2 regions of the Microbacterium sp. NPDC055988 genome follow, and region 2 is predicted to be linked to the other one. Evidence: riboswitches for the same ligand, from Rfam matches in the RefSeq annotation. Region 2 holds a riboswitch; the other holds the start of a gene.
What was found. Region 2 has a riboswitch for thiamine pyrophosphate ahead of thiM (hydroxyethylthiazole kinase). Riboswitches for the same ligand answer to the same signal wherever they lie in the genome.

Region 1: another riboswitch for thiamine pyrophosphate. It lies ahead of ACFC14_RS03675 (ECF transporter S component); the one in region 2 lies ahead of thiM (hydroxyethylthiazole kinase).

Annotation. Positions count from the first base shown of each region.
Region 1 is NZ_JBHJXY010000001.1:726,243-733,835, reverse strand. It holds gene ACFC14_RS03690 (ABC transporter ATP-binding protein) at 1-206, shown strand, start outside; gene ACFC14_RS03685 (ABC transporter ATP-binding protein) at 203-2,479, shown strand; gene ACFC14_RS03680 (D-alanyl-D-alanine carboxypeptidase) at 2,644-4,461, opposite strand; TPP riboswitch at 4,543-4,652, shown strand; gene ACFC14_RS03675 (ECF transporter S component) at 4,646-5,296, shown strand; gene ACFC14_RS03670 (ABC transporter ATP-binding protein) at 5,296-6,753, shown strand; gene ACFC14_RS03665 (energy-coupling factor transporter transmembrane component T family protein) at 6,750-7,541, shown strand; gene ACFC14_RS03660 (phosphotransferase) at 7,565-7,593, opposite strand, start outside.
Region 2 is NZ_JBHJXY010000002.1:254,315-261,907, reverse strand. It holds gene ACFC14_RS18440 (bifunctional hydroxymethylpyrimidine kinase/phosphomethylpyrimidine kinase) at 1-1,005, opposite strand, end outside; gene thiM (hydroxyethylthiazole kinase) at 1,002-1,850, opposite strand; TPP riboswitch at 1,841-1,934, opposite strand; gene ACFC14_RS18430 (NAD-dependent epimerase/dehydratase family protein) at 1,962-2,924, opposite strand; gene pheT (phenylalanine--tRNA ligase subunit beta) at 3,002-5,512, opposite strand; gene pheS (phenylalanine--tRNA ligase subunit alpha) at 5,512-6,552, opposite strand; gene ACFC14_RS18415 (amino acid ABC transporter permease) at 6,595-7,497, opposite strand; gene ACFC14_RS18410 (amino acid ABC transporter permease) at 7,494-7,593, opposite strand, start outside.

The DNA of each region.
Region 1 (7,593 bases), on a different contig from region 2:
CCCGGCTGCGCCAAGCGCTGTGGCGGGAGCTCCCGCACGTGACGAAGATCGTGGTCGCGCAGCGCGTCTCCACGATCACGGACGCCGACCGCATCGTCGTCCTCGACGGCGGCACCATGGTCGGCGTCGGCACGCATGAGGAACTCCTCGAGACCAATGACACCTACCGAGAGATCGTCGAGTCGCAGCTGGGGGTGGACGCATGAGCGAGCAGAACGACCCTTCGACAAACTCAGGGACCCAACCCCGCCGAGGCCGCGGCCGCGGCAAGACGACGACGGCTGTGGCCGAGGTCGAGCTGTCGGCCGAGGAGCAGTACGAGGCCGAGCTCGCCGAGCAGGCTCGCCAGAACTCCGGTGACTGGGACAGCGTGGCACCGGGCAAGGCCGACAACTTCGGTCCGAGCTTCGCGCGCATGATCGGGCTGCTGAAGCCCTCCGCGATCTGGTTCGTCTTCGTGTCGATCCTCGGCGCCATCGGCGTCGTGCTCACGGTCGCGGCCCCCAAGGTTCTCGCCGAGGCGACCAACCTCGTCTACAAGGGCTTCATCTCGATCCAGCTCGGACAGCCGAACGGCGACTTCCCCGGGTTCCCGGCGGGTACACCGCAGGACGTCGTGATCGATGCGCTGCGCGGGGCGGGTCAGGACGACTTCGCCAACCAGGTCGGAGCGCTGGGCGACTTCACGGTCGGCCAGGGCGTCGACTTCGAGGCGCTGCGTCTCGTGATCGCCGCGGTGCTCGCGATCTACGTGGCTGCGGCATTCCTCACCTGGATCCAGGGTTACGTCATCAACGTGATCATGGTGCGCACCATGTGGCGACTGCGCGAGTCGGTCGAGGCGAAGATCAACCGCCTGCCGCTGGCGTACTTCGACAAGGTGCAGCGCGGTGAGCTGATCTCGCGCGTCACGAACGACATCGACAACATCACGCAGACGATGCAGCAGTCGCTGTCCGGTGCCCTCACCTCGGTGCTCACCGTGATCGGCGTGCTCGTCATGATGTTCTCGATCTCGTGGCAGCTGGCACTCGTCGCGCTCATCACGCTGCCGCTCATGGGCGTGATCTTCGGCATCATCGGACCGCGCTCGCAGAAGGCCTTCGGCACGCAGTGGCGCAAGGTCGGTCGACTGAACGCCCGCGTCGAGGAGGCGTTCTCCGGCCACGCGCTGGTGAAGGTCTTCGGACGCGAGAAGGATGCTCTGGACAAGTTCCAGGTCGAGAACGAAGAGCTGTTCCAGGCGAGCTTCAAGGCGCAGTTCCTCTCCGGCATCATCATGCCGGCGATGATGTTCGTCGGGAACCTCAGCTACGTGGGCATCGCGGTGCTCGGCGGCCTGATGGTCGCGAACGGCCAGCTGCGTCTCGGCGACGTGCAGGCGTTCATCCAGTACTCGCAGCAGTTCACGCAGCCGCTGTCCGAGCTGGGTGGCATGGCCGCGGTGGTCCAGTCGGGCACGGCATCCGCCGAGCGGGTGTTCGAGCTGCTCGACGCCGACGAGCAGGAGGCAGACGACGCCGATGCACCCGAGCTCGTCGAGGGCAAGGGTGTCATCGAGTTCGAGAACGTCGCGTTCTCGTACACGCCGGAGCGTCCGCTCATCCGGGACCTGTCGTTCCGGGTGGAACCGGGCCAGACGGTCGCGATCGTCGGTCCGACGGGTGCGGGCAAGACGACGCTGGTCAACCTGATCATGCGCTTCTACGAGCTCAGCGGCGGACGCATCACGCTCGACGGCCAGGACATCGCCGAGGTGACCCGCGACGAGCTGCGCTCGCGCACCGGCATGGTGTTGCAGGACCCGTGGTTGTTCGCCGGCAGCATCCGCGAGAACATCCGATACGGTCGCTCCACGGCGACCGACGAAGAGGTTCTCGCCGCCGCCAAGGCGACGTACGTCGACCGCTTCGTGCATGCCCTCCCCGAGGGTTACGACACCGTGCTCGACGAGGATGCCGCGAACGTCTCGGCGGGTGAGCGTCAGCTCATCACGATCGCCCGGGCGTTCGTCGCGCAGCCGTCGATCCTCATCCTCGATGAGGCCACGTCGGCCGTCGACACGCGCACCGAGCTGTTGCTGCAGCACGCGATGGCCGCGCTTCGCGAGGGGCGCACGTCGTTCGTGATCGCGCACCGTCTGTCGACCATCCGCGACGCCGACCTCATCCTCGTGATGGAGCACGGCGACATCGTGGAGAAGGGCACGCACGACGAGCTCATCGCCGCGCAGGGCGCCTACTGGCGCCTGTACCAGTCGCAGTTCGAGCAGGCGGCGACCGACATCGACGCCGAAGACGCGCTCACCGGATCGACGCCGGTCGTCGTCACCGGAGAGGCCGACGCCGACGAGAGTGCCAAGGAAGAGGCCGCCGCCGTGGCCGGAGCATCAGTCGGCGCCCAGGTGCCGGCGGCCGAGACCGCCGCCGCGCAGGCTCTGCTCGAAGACGGGGCCGACGGCTCCGCTCCTCGCGGCTGATCCGCATCACGCACAGCGCCCGATCCCGCACACGCGGGGTGGGGCGCTGTGCTGTGTGAGCGGTTCTGTGTGCGCGGTTCTGTGTGCGCAGCAGGTGAGGAGTCAAAGAACGCCGCCTCCTAAGGCCTGCAGGCGGCGTTCTTTGACTCTTCAGGGCGAGAGAGTCAGCGGGCGTCGGTGGTGATGCCGAGGAGCTCGAGCGGGTGGGTCAGGCGCCACCAGGGGCTGGGGCCCTCGACGTCCCGGGCCAGGACCAGGGGAACCGTCGCGCTGTCGAGCGGTCCGACCGTTGTCATCGTCCCCACCGTGCCGTCTTCGTCGCGCTCGTCCGCGAGATCGAAGGTCGGGGTGGCCGTCGCGAGGGCGCCGTTCCACAGCACCACATCGGCGTCGGACTCGGTGATGACCTCGACGTCCTCGCCCCACAGGGTCGTGACGCGTCCCACGACCGTGCCCGCGGCGACCGCCGGTCCCTGTGCCTGCAGCGCGGCCTCCGTCTCGGCGAACAGCGAGCGGGTCAGGGCGAGCCGCTCGTCGTCGCCCGCCTGGTTCAGCGCGGCGGCGTACAGCTGCACGGTCGTGTCGCCGACGGTCACATCCTTCGCCGTGAGCAGGTTCCAGCCGACCAGCGTGCCGGTCTTGATGCCGACGACACCCGGATCGGCGAGCATCCCGTTCGTGTTGACGACCGTGCCCGCGCCGGGAAGATCCACCGACTTCGTGCCCACGATCTCCGCGAACACCGGGTTCTGCATCGCCAGCTCGCCCAGCGCGATCAGCGACTCGGGCGTGGAGACGTTGCGCTCATCGAAGCCTGACGGGGTCACGACCGTGATGCCGGTGAGGTTGCGCTCTCTCAGCCAGGTCTCCGCGGCGGACGCGAACTCGCGGTCGGAGCCCCAGATCTCGGACGCGAGCCGATCGATGTAGTTGTTCGCCGATCCGAGGAGTGTGCCCTGAAGCAGCTGGTACTCGGTCAGCACACCGTCGACGGGCACATCCAGCGCCGACTGATCGCTGCGCCGATAGTCCCAGTACTCCACGCTGTCGCCGTAGTCGAAGCTGAACTCGGGTCCCTGCTCGCCGAGGGCCAGCGGCATCCGGTCGAGCACCATCAGACTGCTCACGACCTTGGTGATGCTCGCTATGCTCACCGCGGCGGGACTCGAGGCCGCCGTGCTCAGCCCGCCGATGCCGACCGCCGCGCTGCCCTCACCGGGCCAGGCGAGCGCAGCCGCGGCGGCGGGGACGGTGGTGAATTCGACGGACTGCACCGTGGGCGGCACTTCGTGCAGGGGCCACAGCATCGTCGTGCCGGCGTAGGCGGCGACGATCGCGACGAGGGTCGCCAACGGCACGAGGATCCCCGGGCGGGCGATCGCCGGGCGCAGGTGGGCACCGCGCATCAGGCCGCCCGTCTGCTCGGCCTCGGCCGGCTCGTCGAGAGTCGCGAGAGGCGGATGTGCGGCGACTGTCGCGGCATCCACCCAGGTCAGGGCCGTCGCTCCGGTCGTCTCGTCCGCCCACTGCGGTGCATTCGCGTCGAGGAGCGCATTCGCGTCGTCAGCCGGCTCTTCACCGGCCGTCTGCTCGGCCGGGACGAACGGCGGTTTGGTCAGCGGTGGTGTCGCCGCCGTCACATCCACGGGCTGTGTGGGCTCAGCGGGCTCGACAGGCTCTGCGGCGGGTTCGGTGGGGAACTCGGGTTCCGGCTCGTCGCCGCCCGTGGAACTCTGCGTCGTGAACAGCGCTCCGATCGCCGCGGAGTCGACCGGGATCGCCGGGGACACGGCGGCATCCGGGGGTCGCACGTCGCCAGCGAACAGGCGGTCGGCGGCGAAGGCGGAGGTGTCGCCGGAGTCCGCAGGTACAGCATCCTCTGCGACCGGCAGGGCGTCGACACGTCCGGAGGGGACGGCGTCCGGCGAGCTGTCGCCGTGGACGACGCCCGTCGCCTCGTCGGCGGGATCTGAAGCGGTCACTCGTTTACGGTACCCAATCCCGGGCGCGTTGCGCGGCGCACGGCCCGTCTCCCGCGGGGTGTCGTGAGCCGGTAGGATCTTCAGCACAACCACGGGAGTCCGGCGAGCCGGGCTGAGAGGGAGCGAATCGCGCTTCGACCGTCGAACCTGATCTGGGTCATGCCAGCGCAGGGAGGAGTTCATAATGAGCACGTCCACGTCCACGTCCACATCGGCGTCCGCGAAGGCACAGGCCACGCCCCCGGCCAGAAGCTTCCTGCGCTGGCGCATCGTCGACATCGTCGTCGCCAGCGTCATCGGCGTCGCCGCCGGACTGATCTTCCTCGCCTGGAACGTCGGCTACCTCGGCCCGAAGGCGCTGCTCGAGCCGCTGCTCCCCGGAGTTCAGGGGCTCCTCGACGGCCCATGGCTCTTCGCGGGTGTCCTCGGCGGGCTGATCATCCGCAAGGCGGGTGCGGCGATCTACGTCGAGCTGCTCGCGGCGGTCGTCTCGGCCCTCATCGGCAACCAGTGGGGCGGATTCCTCACGCTCGAAGCCGGACTCGTGCAGGGCCTCGGCGCCGAGCTGGTCTTCCTGCTCTTCTTCTACCGTCGCTGGTCGCTGCCGGTCGCGATCCTCGCGGGTGCGGGAGCCGCGCTCGCGGGCGGGATCAACAACCTCGTGCTCTGGTACGCCGGATCCGGGCCCGCCTTCGCGACGATCTACCTGATCAGCACGGTCATCTCCGGGGCCGTCATCGCGGGTGCGCTGTCGTGGGTGCTGGCGCGAGGCATCGCCGCGACCGGAGCGCTCGACCGATTCGGCTCCGGGCGCGAGGCGCGCGTCCGCGTCTGATGGCGGCGGATCACACCATCCCCGCCGCCGTCGAGGCCCGCGGCTGGGGGTGGCGTCACGCGAGTCGCCTCGCCTGGGCGCTGAGCGACGTCTCGTTCCGCATCGATCCCGGTGAGCGCGTGCTCGTGCTCGGAGCATCCGGCGCGGGCAAGTCCACCCTGCTGCACGGTCTCGCGGGCGTGCTCGGCGGCGAAGAGGAGGGCGAGAGCACGGGCGAGCTCCTCGTCGACGGTGCTCCGGCCGTCGCCACCCGGGGGCGCGCCGGCCTCGTGCTGCAGGACCCGGACTCGCAGGTGATCCTGGCGCGAGCGGGCGACGACGTCGCCTTCGGCTGCGAGAACCTCGGAGTGCCGCGGGAGCAGATCTGGCCGCGGGTGCGATCGGCGCTGGATGCCGTCGGCCTCGATGTGCCGCTCGACCACCCGACCAAAGCGCTCTCGGGTGGGCAGAAGCAGCGGCTCGCGCTCGCCGGCATGCTCGCCATGCGCCCCGGGCTCGTGCTGCTCGACGAGCCGACCGCGAACCTCGATCCGGCCGGGGTGGTCGAGGTGCGCGACGCGGTGGAGCGGATGCTGCAGGCGCAGCCGGCGACGCTCGTCGTCGTCGAGCACCGTCTCGAGGTCTGGCTGCCGCTCATCACGCGCGTGATCGTGATCGGCGCCGGGGGAGTGGTGGCCGACGGAGCACCCGGCGAGGTGCTCGGCGACCAGGGGGCGCGCCTCGCGGCCGACGGCGTGTGGGTGCCGGGGCATGCTCCGGCTGCACCCCCGCCTCCACGCGGCGTGCCGGGGGAGACGCTGCTCTCCGCCCGCGGGCTGGCCGTCGCCCGTGTCAAGGGGCGCCCGGTCGCCACGGGCATCGACCTCGACGTGCGCGCCGGCCACGCGCTGGCGATCACCGGCCCGAACGGGGCGGGCAAGTCCACGCTCGGGCTGACCCTCGCGGGACTCCTCCCACCCGCGGCAGGCGAGCTGACGGCATCCGTCTCCCTCGCCGCCGAGGCGCACCCTTCGCCGATCCGCTGGGCCTCACGGGATCTGCTGACTCGCATCGGCATGGTGTTCCAGGAGCCCGAGCACCAGTTGCTCGCGAAGACCGTGCGCGACGAGCTGGCCGTCGGGCCGCGCGCGCTCGGGATGGGCGAAGGCGAGATTGCCGCGCGCAGCGACGAGCTGCTCGCGCGACTGCGCCTGACCCATCTCGCCGCCGCCAACCCGTACACGCTCTCGGGCGGGGAGAAGCGCCGCCTCACGGTCGCCGCGGCCATCGCGACCAGACCACGGGTGCTCGTGCTCGACGAACCCACCTTCGGTCAGGATGCCCGCACCTGGGCGGAACTGGTCGCCATGCTCGCGGCGCTCCGCGACGAGGGGTCGGCGATCGTCACGATCACCCACGACCTCGACGTCGCGCGGGCGCTGCACGCCGAGCGGTTCGAACTCGGGGGCGCATCATGACGCTGCTTGAGACGCAGGCGCGTTCCGGAGCCCTCGCCGCCGTCAATCCGGTGGCCAAACTCGGGGTCAGTGCGCTGATCGCCGTGCCCCTGATCCTGACGCTGGACCCGGTGTCGGCATCTGTCGCGCTCGTGCTGGAGTTCGTGCTGTTCCTGTTCGCCGGGATCGGCTGGCGCGAGTTCTGGATGCGCACCTGGCCGGTCTGGCTCGCCGCACCCCTGACCGGCCTGACCATCGCGCTCTACGGCGAGACGAGCGGCACCGTCTACGTCGACTGGTTCGTGCTGCGGATCAGCGAGGGATCGCTCGCGCTCGCGCTCGCCACGATGCTGCGGGTGCTCGCGATCGCTCTCCCGTCGGTCGTCCTTTTCATCACGGTCGACCCGACCGATCTCGCCGACGGTCTCGGCCAGATCCTGCGACTTCCCGCCCGGTTCGTGCTCGGCGCGCTCGCGGGGCTGCGGATGGTGGGGCTCTTCCTCGACGACTGGCGTGCGCTCGAGCTCGCGCGCCGGGCGAGAGGCGTGGCCGATCGCGGCCGCATCCGTCGGTTCCTCGGTATGGCGTTCGCGCTGCTCGTGCTGTCGATCCGGCGTGGAGCGAAGCTCGCCACCGCCATGGAGGCGCGCGGCTTCGGAGCGCCGGGGCGTCGCACCTGGGCGCGGGAGTCGCGGTTCGGCGCGGCCGAGTGGATGCTGCTCGCCGTGGGGGCGGCGATCTCGGGCATCGCGATCGCCGCCGCCGTGGCCACCGGGGCATGGAACTTCATCCTCGGCCCCGGAGCCTGAGTCGGGCCGGTGTCAGCGGAGGATCAGGCCGCGTTCCAGAGCTCTCGGTAGT
Region 2 (7,593 bases):
GGCATCCGGCGAGAGGAGCCTGTCCCCCGACGTGGCGACCATGACCGGGTCGAGCACGACGACGGGCGGGCGCATCCGATCGAGCCACTCGCCCACCGCGCGGATCACCTCCGTCTCGGCCAGCATCCCGATCTTCACGGCATCGATCACGATGTCGTCCGACACCGCATCGAGTTGCTCCCGGAGGAAGTCTGCGGGCGGCACGTGCACCGCCCGGACACCCCGGGTGTTCTGCGCGGTCAGCGCGGTGAGGACGGCCATGCCGTACCCGCCGTTCGCGGCGATGGACTTGAGGTCGGCCTGGACGCCCGCCCCGCCCGAGGGGTCACTCCCGGCGATGCTGAGCACCCGCGGCACGGTGCCCGCGCGCCACCGTCGCCGGAACTCCGCGGCGGTCGCTGCCGGATCCTCGGCCGCGCACAGCGCCGACACCACGGCGAGGCCGTCGGCACCGGCATCGCGAAGGGCTTCGGTGTCATCGATGCCCACTCCCCCGATCGCCACGCACGGGAGCGGGCTGCGCGCCACGAAGTCGCGGAACCCTCGCACACCGAGGGGCGCGGGATGATCCGGCTTCGTCGAGGTCGGGCGGATCACTCCGACGCCCAGGTAGTCGACGGTTCCCGCGGGCAGCGCGAGAACGGCGTCGAGGTGCTCGGGGGTGTTCGCGGTGAGGCCGATAAGCGCATCCGGCCCGAGAGACTCGCGCGCCCGCAGCACCGACGCATCGCCTTGCCCCAGGTGCACGCCGTCGATGCGCGCACCACGGCGGCGAGCGGCGACCGCGGCATCCAGCCGGTCGTTCACGACGAGCAGTGCGCGGCCGGCGATGGCCTGCGACAGCGCGAGCAGCTGCTCGACCGTCTCGGCATCGGATGCGCTCTTGTCTCGAAGCTGCACGATGCGGACGCCCCCGTCCACAGCACGGCGGACGGTCTCGACCACACCACGCTCTCCGCAGAGCGGCGCATCCGTGACGAGGTAGAGGGAGAGATCGGCGTTCACAGCGCACCCGCCACCACGCGGGCGTCCGCGATCACGTCGGCGGCGCCGAGCGCGGCGAGCGCATCCAGCAGCGCCACGGCGAAGCTGCCGGGACCGTTCGACGCGGCGGCCGCGCGCTCCGCGGCGACCGTGTACACGAGGCTCGCGGAGGCGACGGCCGTGAGCGCGTCGTGTCCGGTGTTCCGCGCAGCACCGAGGAATGCGGCCATCACAGCCCCGAGAGCGCAGCCTCCGCCCGTGACCTTGGTCAGCAGCTCGTGGCCGTTCGCGAGGAACAGCACGCGCTCCCCATCTGTGAGGAGATCGACCGGACCGGACACCGCGATCACGGCGCCCGTGCTTCGCGCGAGCACAGCGGCCGCGTCGGCGGCGGCATCCGTGCTGTCCGTCGCATCGACTCCGCGACCACCGGCACTGAGGCCGGCGAGCGCGAGGATCTCGGAGGCATTGCCGCGGATCGCCGTCGGTCGAAGTTCCGCCAGCCGGTGCGCCAGGGCGGTACGGATCGGAAGGGCTCCGATCGCGACCGGGTCGAGCACCCAGGGAGTGCCGGATGCTGCAGCTCCCGCCACGGCCTCGAGACTCGCCGCGCGCTGTTCCGGGGTCGGCGTGCCCAGGTTGATCAGCACACCCGAGGCGACGCCGGCGAACATCTCGGCTTCTCCGACGATGTCGACCATGGCCGGGGCGGCGCCCAGGGCGAGCAGCACGTTAGCGGTGAACCCGGTGACGACGGTGTTGGTGATGCAGTGCGTCAGCGGGGGCGTCTCGCGCAGCACCCCCCACAGCGCCGCGGCGGCACCGGGCAGATCGGTGGTGGAATCAGGACGCAGAAAATCGCTCATCGCGACATCCCTTCGCTAGTACGAACTAGATCAGGTTCGACGGGTCTGTTCTCAGCCGCGGATGCGGCACCCCGTGTCACTGCTCAGAGTCTAGCGATCGGCTAGAAGCGTCTATCGATCGGCCAGGAGGGCCCGCTCCTCCGCTCGGGTGAGTCCAGCACGACGGTCGCGGTCGACTCCGCGCTCTCGCTCATCGGCGACGACCGACCGGATGGTGTCGTTCAGCGGCCGCAGCCGTCCACCCGCATCGCGGTAGGCGGTATTCGACCGGGTCATGAAGCCCGTCATCTCCGGCGGGAGCCACAGCGGCAGGGATCTCGGCCCCGCCCAGTACCCGACCTCGTGTGCGACGAGCCACTCCTCCTCGGCGACCACAGTCTCGCCGGTGTGCCCCGCGGCCGGCCGGACAGCCTGCAGCACGTCGCCGAGGGAGTGCCGGTCGCCGATCGCGTTCACCGGCCCGCTCACGGTGGCGGTGGCGATGAAGTCGGCGAGATCGTCCACATCGATCACCTGTGCGCTCCGCCCGTCGAGCGGCGGCAGCAGCACCGGCTCCGCACCCGCCCGCGCGAACGCCGCTGCCCAGTAGCCGAATCGATCACTGGGATCGCCGTCGCCGACGATGAGCCCCGGCCGCACGATGAGCGCGCGATCGCCCAGGGCGCCCACGGCATCCTCGGCCGCCGCCTTCTGCGGTCCGTACTCGTACTCGTCGCCGGGGCGAGCGGGCGGATGCCGCGGTGCCGACTCGTCGGCACCGATCGTCTCGTCGTCGGAGTACACCGACATGGATGACACGTACGTCCACCGTGCGGCACGCTCGCCGAGGGCCCCGACGGCGGCCTCGACCTGTGATGCCTGCGACGAGATGTCGACCACGTGGTCCCACTCCCGGCTCGCAAGCCGGCCGTACACCTCGGGGGCGTCTCGGTCACCACGCACGAGCACGGCACCCTCCGGCGCAGGGCGCCTGCCGCGCGCGAGACAGGTCACCGTCGCTCCCGCATCCAGCCATCGGCGGGCGATGCGCCCGGAGAGCCAGCCCGTTCCACCGAGGATCAGCACGTCCGTCATGGACCCATGTCATCAGCAACCGGGCACCCGCGGAAGCCCTTCCGCTCAGAGCAGATCAGGGCTTCCGCGGAGACGACTCAGTCGCGCAGTGCAGCTCCGAAGCGCTGGGCGGCGACCTCGACACCGGCGAGCTTGGCCGCGGTGGCCTCGGCTGCCGTGAGCGTGCGGTCGCCGGAGCGGAAACGCAGCGCGAACGTCAGGCTCTTCGAGCCCTCCGGCACGCCTTCGCCGCGATAGTCGTCCACCAGTCGCACCGATTCGAGCAACGCACCCGCGCCCTCGGCGAGTGCGGCCTGCACGTCGGCGGCCGGCACCTCCGCCGGCAGCGTCAGCGAGACGTCCTGCGTGGCGGCGGGGAACGTCGACAGGGATGCCGCGACGACGCGGCCACCCGCGAGCGTCAGGAGGCGGTCGAGGTCGAGTTCGAACACGGTCGCGCGCCCGGGGAGATCGGCTCCCTCAGCCACGGCCGGGTGCAGTTCGCCGACGTAGCCGACCTCTTCGCCTGCGACACGCAGTGACCCGGTACGACCCGGGTGCAGGGCGGCGCGCTCCGACTGTACGACGTCGATCTCGACACCGGCGGCGGCCGCGATCACCCGAACGGCGTCCAGCGCCTCGACGAGTCCTGCCGCCTCGGCCGGACGGCCGGGCTGCCGCGGTGCGACATGGCCCGTCAGCAGCGCCGAGATGAACCGGTGCTGCGGCGGGATCGAGGCGTTCAAGGCCGCGAGCGTCTCGTCCGACGGACGCTCACCCAGCGGCGGCACCTCGTCGGTGCCGTACTCGACACCAGGCTCCGGGAGGAACACGGCGCCCGTCTCGTAGATCGCCAGGTCGGTGAGTCCACGCGAGATGTTGCGGTGCGCGGTCTGCAGCAATCCGGGGATGAGCGAGCGGCGCAGGAACGGCGCCTGCCCGTCGAGCGGGTTCGCCAGGCGGATGCTCGGCAGGTGCTCGCCCGAGGCGGAGCCGTGGAGGTCGTTCTGCGCCTCGGTGGTGAAGGGGAACGACGGGGTCTCGACCAGGCCGGCGGCGGCGAGGGCGTCGGCCACGCGGCGACGCCCCTGCTGGTGAGCGGTGAGCCCGCGGCCGGACGGCGGCGTCGGCAGCACCGAGGGGATGCGGTCGAGACCGTGGATGCGGGCGACCTCCTCGGCCAATGTCCACTTGTCGGTGAGATCGGGCCGCCAGGTCGGCGGGATGACGGTCCAGCCGGAGCCGTCTTCCGCCGCGGTGACGTCAGCGCCGATGGTGGTCAGCGCGCCGGTGATCTCGTCGTCGGAGTAGTCGACGCCGATGAGTCCCTGCACGAAGCCCGCGGGCAGCTCGATGTCTGGGACGAAGACCTCCGCGAACAGCGCCCCGCCCTCTTCCGTGAGCGTGCCTCCGGCGAGCTCGACCATCAGGTCGGCAGCCCGGCGCGCGGCGACGAACGGGATGAGCGGGTCGACACCGCGCTCGAAGCGCTTGGATGCCTCGCTCGGCAGCTTGTGCCGACGGGCGGTGCGGGCGATCGTGATCGGGTCGAAGTTCGCGGCCTCGATGAGGACGTTGCGGGTGGTGTCACTCATCTCGGTGGTGCCGCCGCCCATGACGCCGGCGAGGCCGATCGGACCGGACCCGTCGGTGATCAGGAGGTCTTCGACGTGCAGCGAGCGCTCGACGCCGTCGAGGGTGGTCATCTTCTCGCCCGGGGTGGCACGGCGGACCGTGATTCCTCCCGCGAGCTTGTCGAGGTCGTAACCGTGCAGCGGCTGCCCCAGCTCGAGCATGACGTAGTTGGTGATGTCGATCAGGACGCCCAGCGAGCGCATACCCGCGAGGCTGAGCCGCGCGATCATCCACGGCGGAGTTGGTCGCGTGGGATCGACGTCCCGCACGACACGGGTCACGAACTCGCTCGCGCCGACGCGGCCGCGCACGGGCGCGACGTCGTCGACCACGGTCGTGTGCCCGGTTCCCGGCTGGAGTTCGGCGAAGTCGCGCTCGGCGGGGTCACGGAACTCCGCCCCCGTGGCGTGTGCGTACTCACGGGCGACACCGCGCAGGGAGAACGCGTAGCCGCGGTCGGGGGTGACGTTGATCTCCACCGCGACGTCGTCGAGGCCGAGCAGCGCGATCGCGTCGGTGCCGACCGGCGCGTCGATGCCGAGGTCGGAGAGCACGATGATGCCGTTGTGCTCGTCACCCAGGCCGAGTTCGCGCGCGGAGGCGATCATGCCGTCGGAGACATGACCGTAGGTCTTGCGGGCGGCGATCGGGAAAGGGCCAGGCAGCACGGCGCCCGGCAGCGTGACGACGACCTTGTCGCCGGCGACGAAGTTGTGCGCGCCGCAGACGATCCCGCGGATGCCGCCGTTCGCCTCGCCCACATCGACCTGGCACCAGTTGATGGTCTTGCCGTTGGACTGCGGCTCGGCCTCGATCGAGACGACCTGCCCGACGACGACGGGACCTGCGATCTCGAAGCGGTGCACGTCCTCCTCTTCGAAGCCGACGGTCACCAGCGCCGCGAGGACATCCTCGGGCGTGGCATCCGCTGCCAGATCGACGTACTCACGCAACCACGAAAGCGGGACGCGCATCACACCACCATCCCGAACTGCTCGCTGAAACGGACATCGCCCTCGGCCATGTCGCGCATGTCCTGTACATCGCTGCGGAACATCAGGCCCCGCTCGATGCCCATGCCGAACGCGAAGCCGCTGTACACCTCGGGGTCGATCCCGGCGGCGCGCAGCACGTTCGGGTTGACCATGCCGCAGCCGCCCCACTCGATCCAGCGCGCGCCGCCCTTGAAGGTCGGGTGCCACAGGTCGAGCTCGGCGGAGGGCTCGGTGAACGGGAAATAGTTGGTGCGGAAGCGCGTCTCGGCCTCGGGACCGAAGAGCTGCTTCGCGAAGTGGTCGAGCGTGCCCTTGAGGTGCGCCATCGTGATGCCCTTGTCGATGACGAGCCCCTCGAACTGCGTGAACACCGGCAGGTGCGTGGCGTCGAACTCGTCGGTGCGGTACACCCGCCCCGGGCACAGCACATAGATCGGCACCTCGCGGTCGAGCATCGACCGCACCTGCACCGGGCTCGTGTGCGTGCGCATGACCAGGTGACGCGAGGTCGGGTCGACGTAGAAGGTGTCCTGCTCCTGACGGGCCGGGTGGTCGACGTCGAAGTTCAAGGCGTCGAAGTTGAACCACTCGTGCTCGAGCTCCGGTCCCTCCGCGATCTCCCATCCCATGCCGACGAAGATGTCGCAGACCTGGTCCTGGAGGAGCGTGAGCGGGTGCCGGGCGCCGACCCGTGTGCGCGAGGGCACGGCGGTGATGTCGACACGTTCGGCCTCGAGACGCGCAGCCACCTCAGCGGCGGCCAGCTCTGCCTCCTTGGCCGCGAGCGCCTGCGTCACCTGCCCGCGCCCCTGGCCCACGAGCTTGCCGAACGCGGCCTTGTTCTCGGGGGCGACCTGGCGCATCGAGGCGTTCAGGACCGCGAGCGGCGAACCCTCCGCGACGTGTGCGGCACGAGCCGCCTTCAACTCGGCGGTGTCGGCGGCTGCGGCGATCGCCGCGAGGGCGTCGGCGACAGCGGCTTCGACCGCTTCCGGGGTGATTTCAGGAGACTCTGACACGAGAATCGAGTCTACCGGGGGCGCGCGGCTCCCTTTCGCGGCTCAGCGCTGCGCCTCAGGCCCGTCGCCCTGCAGCACGATGAGGGAGGTGTTCGTCTCCCCGCCGTGCTGTCGGGGATCCGGCACAGCCGGTCCCGCCTTCGGCGAGCGCTTCGCCCGACGCTGCAGGCGGTAGGCGACGTAGGAGAGGAGCAGACACACGGCCACGTACATCGATCCGCCGATGATGGCGGCGGGGATCAGCGGGGAGCCGTACGGCGCCTGGTTGCCGATCTGGTTGATGACGTAGAGCAGCTCCTGGTAGGTGATGATGAACCCGAGCGCGGTGTCCTTCAGGGCGACGACGAGCTGCGCGATGATCACGGGCATCATGGCCCGCACGGCCTGCGGGATCAGGATGAAGTACATCACCCCGGTCTTGCGCAGTCCGATCGCATACCCGGCTTCCGCCTGCCCGCGAGGCAGCGACTCGATGCCGGCGCGCAAGACCTCGGCGAGCACCGAGCCGTTGTAGACGATGAGCGCGATGACGACCGCCCAGTACGGCGGCATCTTCACACCGAGCACGGGCAGGCCGTAGTACAGCAGCATCATGAGGATGAGCACGGGCACCGCTCGCAGGACCTCGATGATCCAGCGCACGGGCTCACGCACCCAGGCGTGCTCCGAGAGACGACCGATGCCGAGCACGAAGCCGAGGATGATCGAACCGACCCCGGCGGCGCCGAAGGCGGCCAGCGTGGCCAGCAGACCCTCGCCGAAACGGACCCAGACGGCGGAGAACGTGAAGATGTTCCACTTCTCGGCGGTGAACTGTCCGGTGGCGAACAGCCGCCATACGACCCAGCCGAGCACGGCAAGGACGACGACGACCGTCGCGACTCCGATGAGACGGTTGCGGGCGACGGCACGGGGGCCGGGGACGTCGAACAGGACGGAACTCATCGCGCGATCCTCCACTTGTTCTCGAGCGTGCGCTGCACCCATGCGAGCAGCAGCACCAGCACCACGAAGATGACCATGACCCACAGCAGGACGACG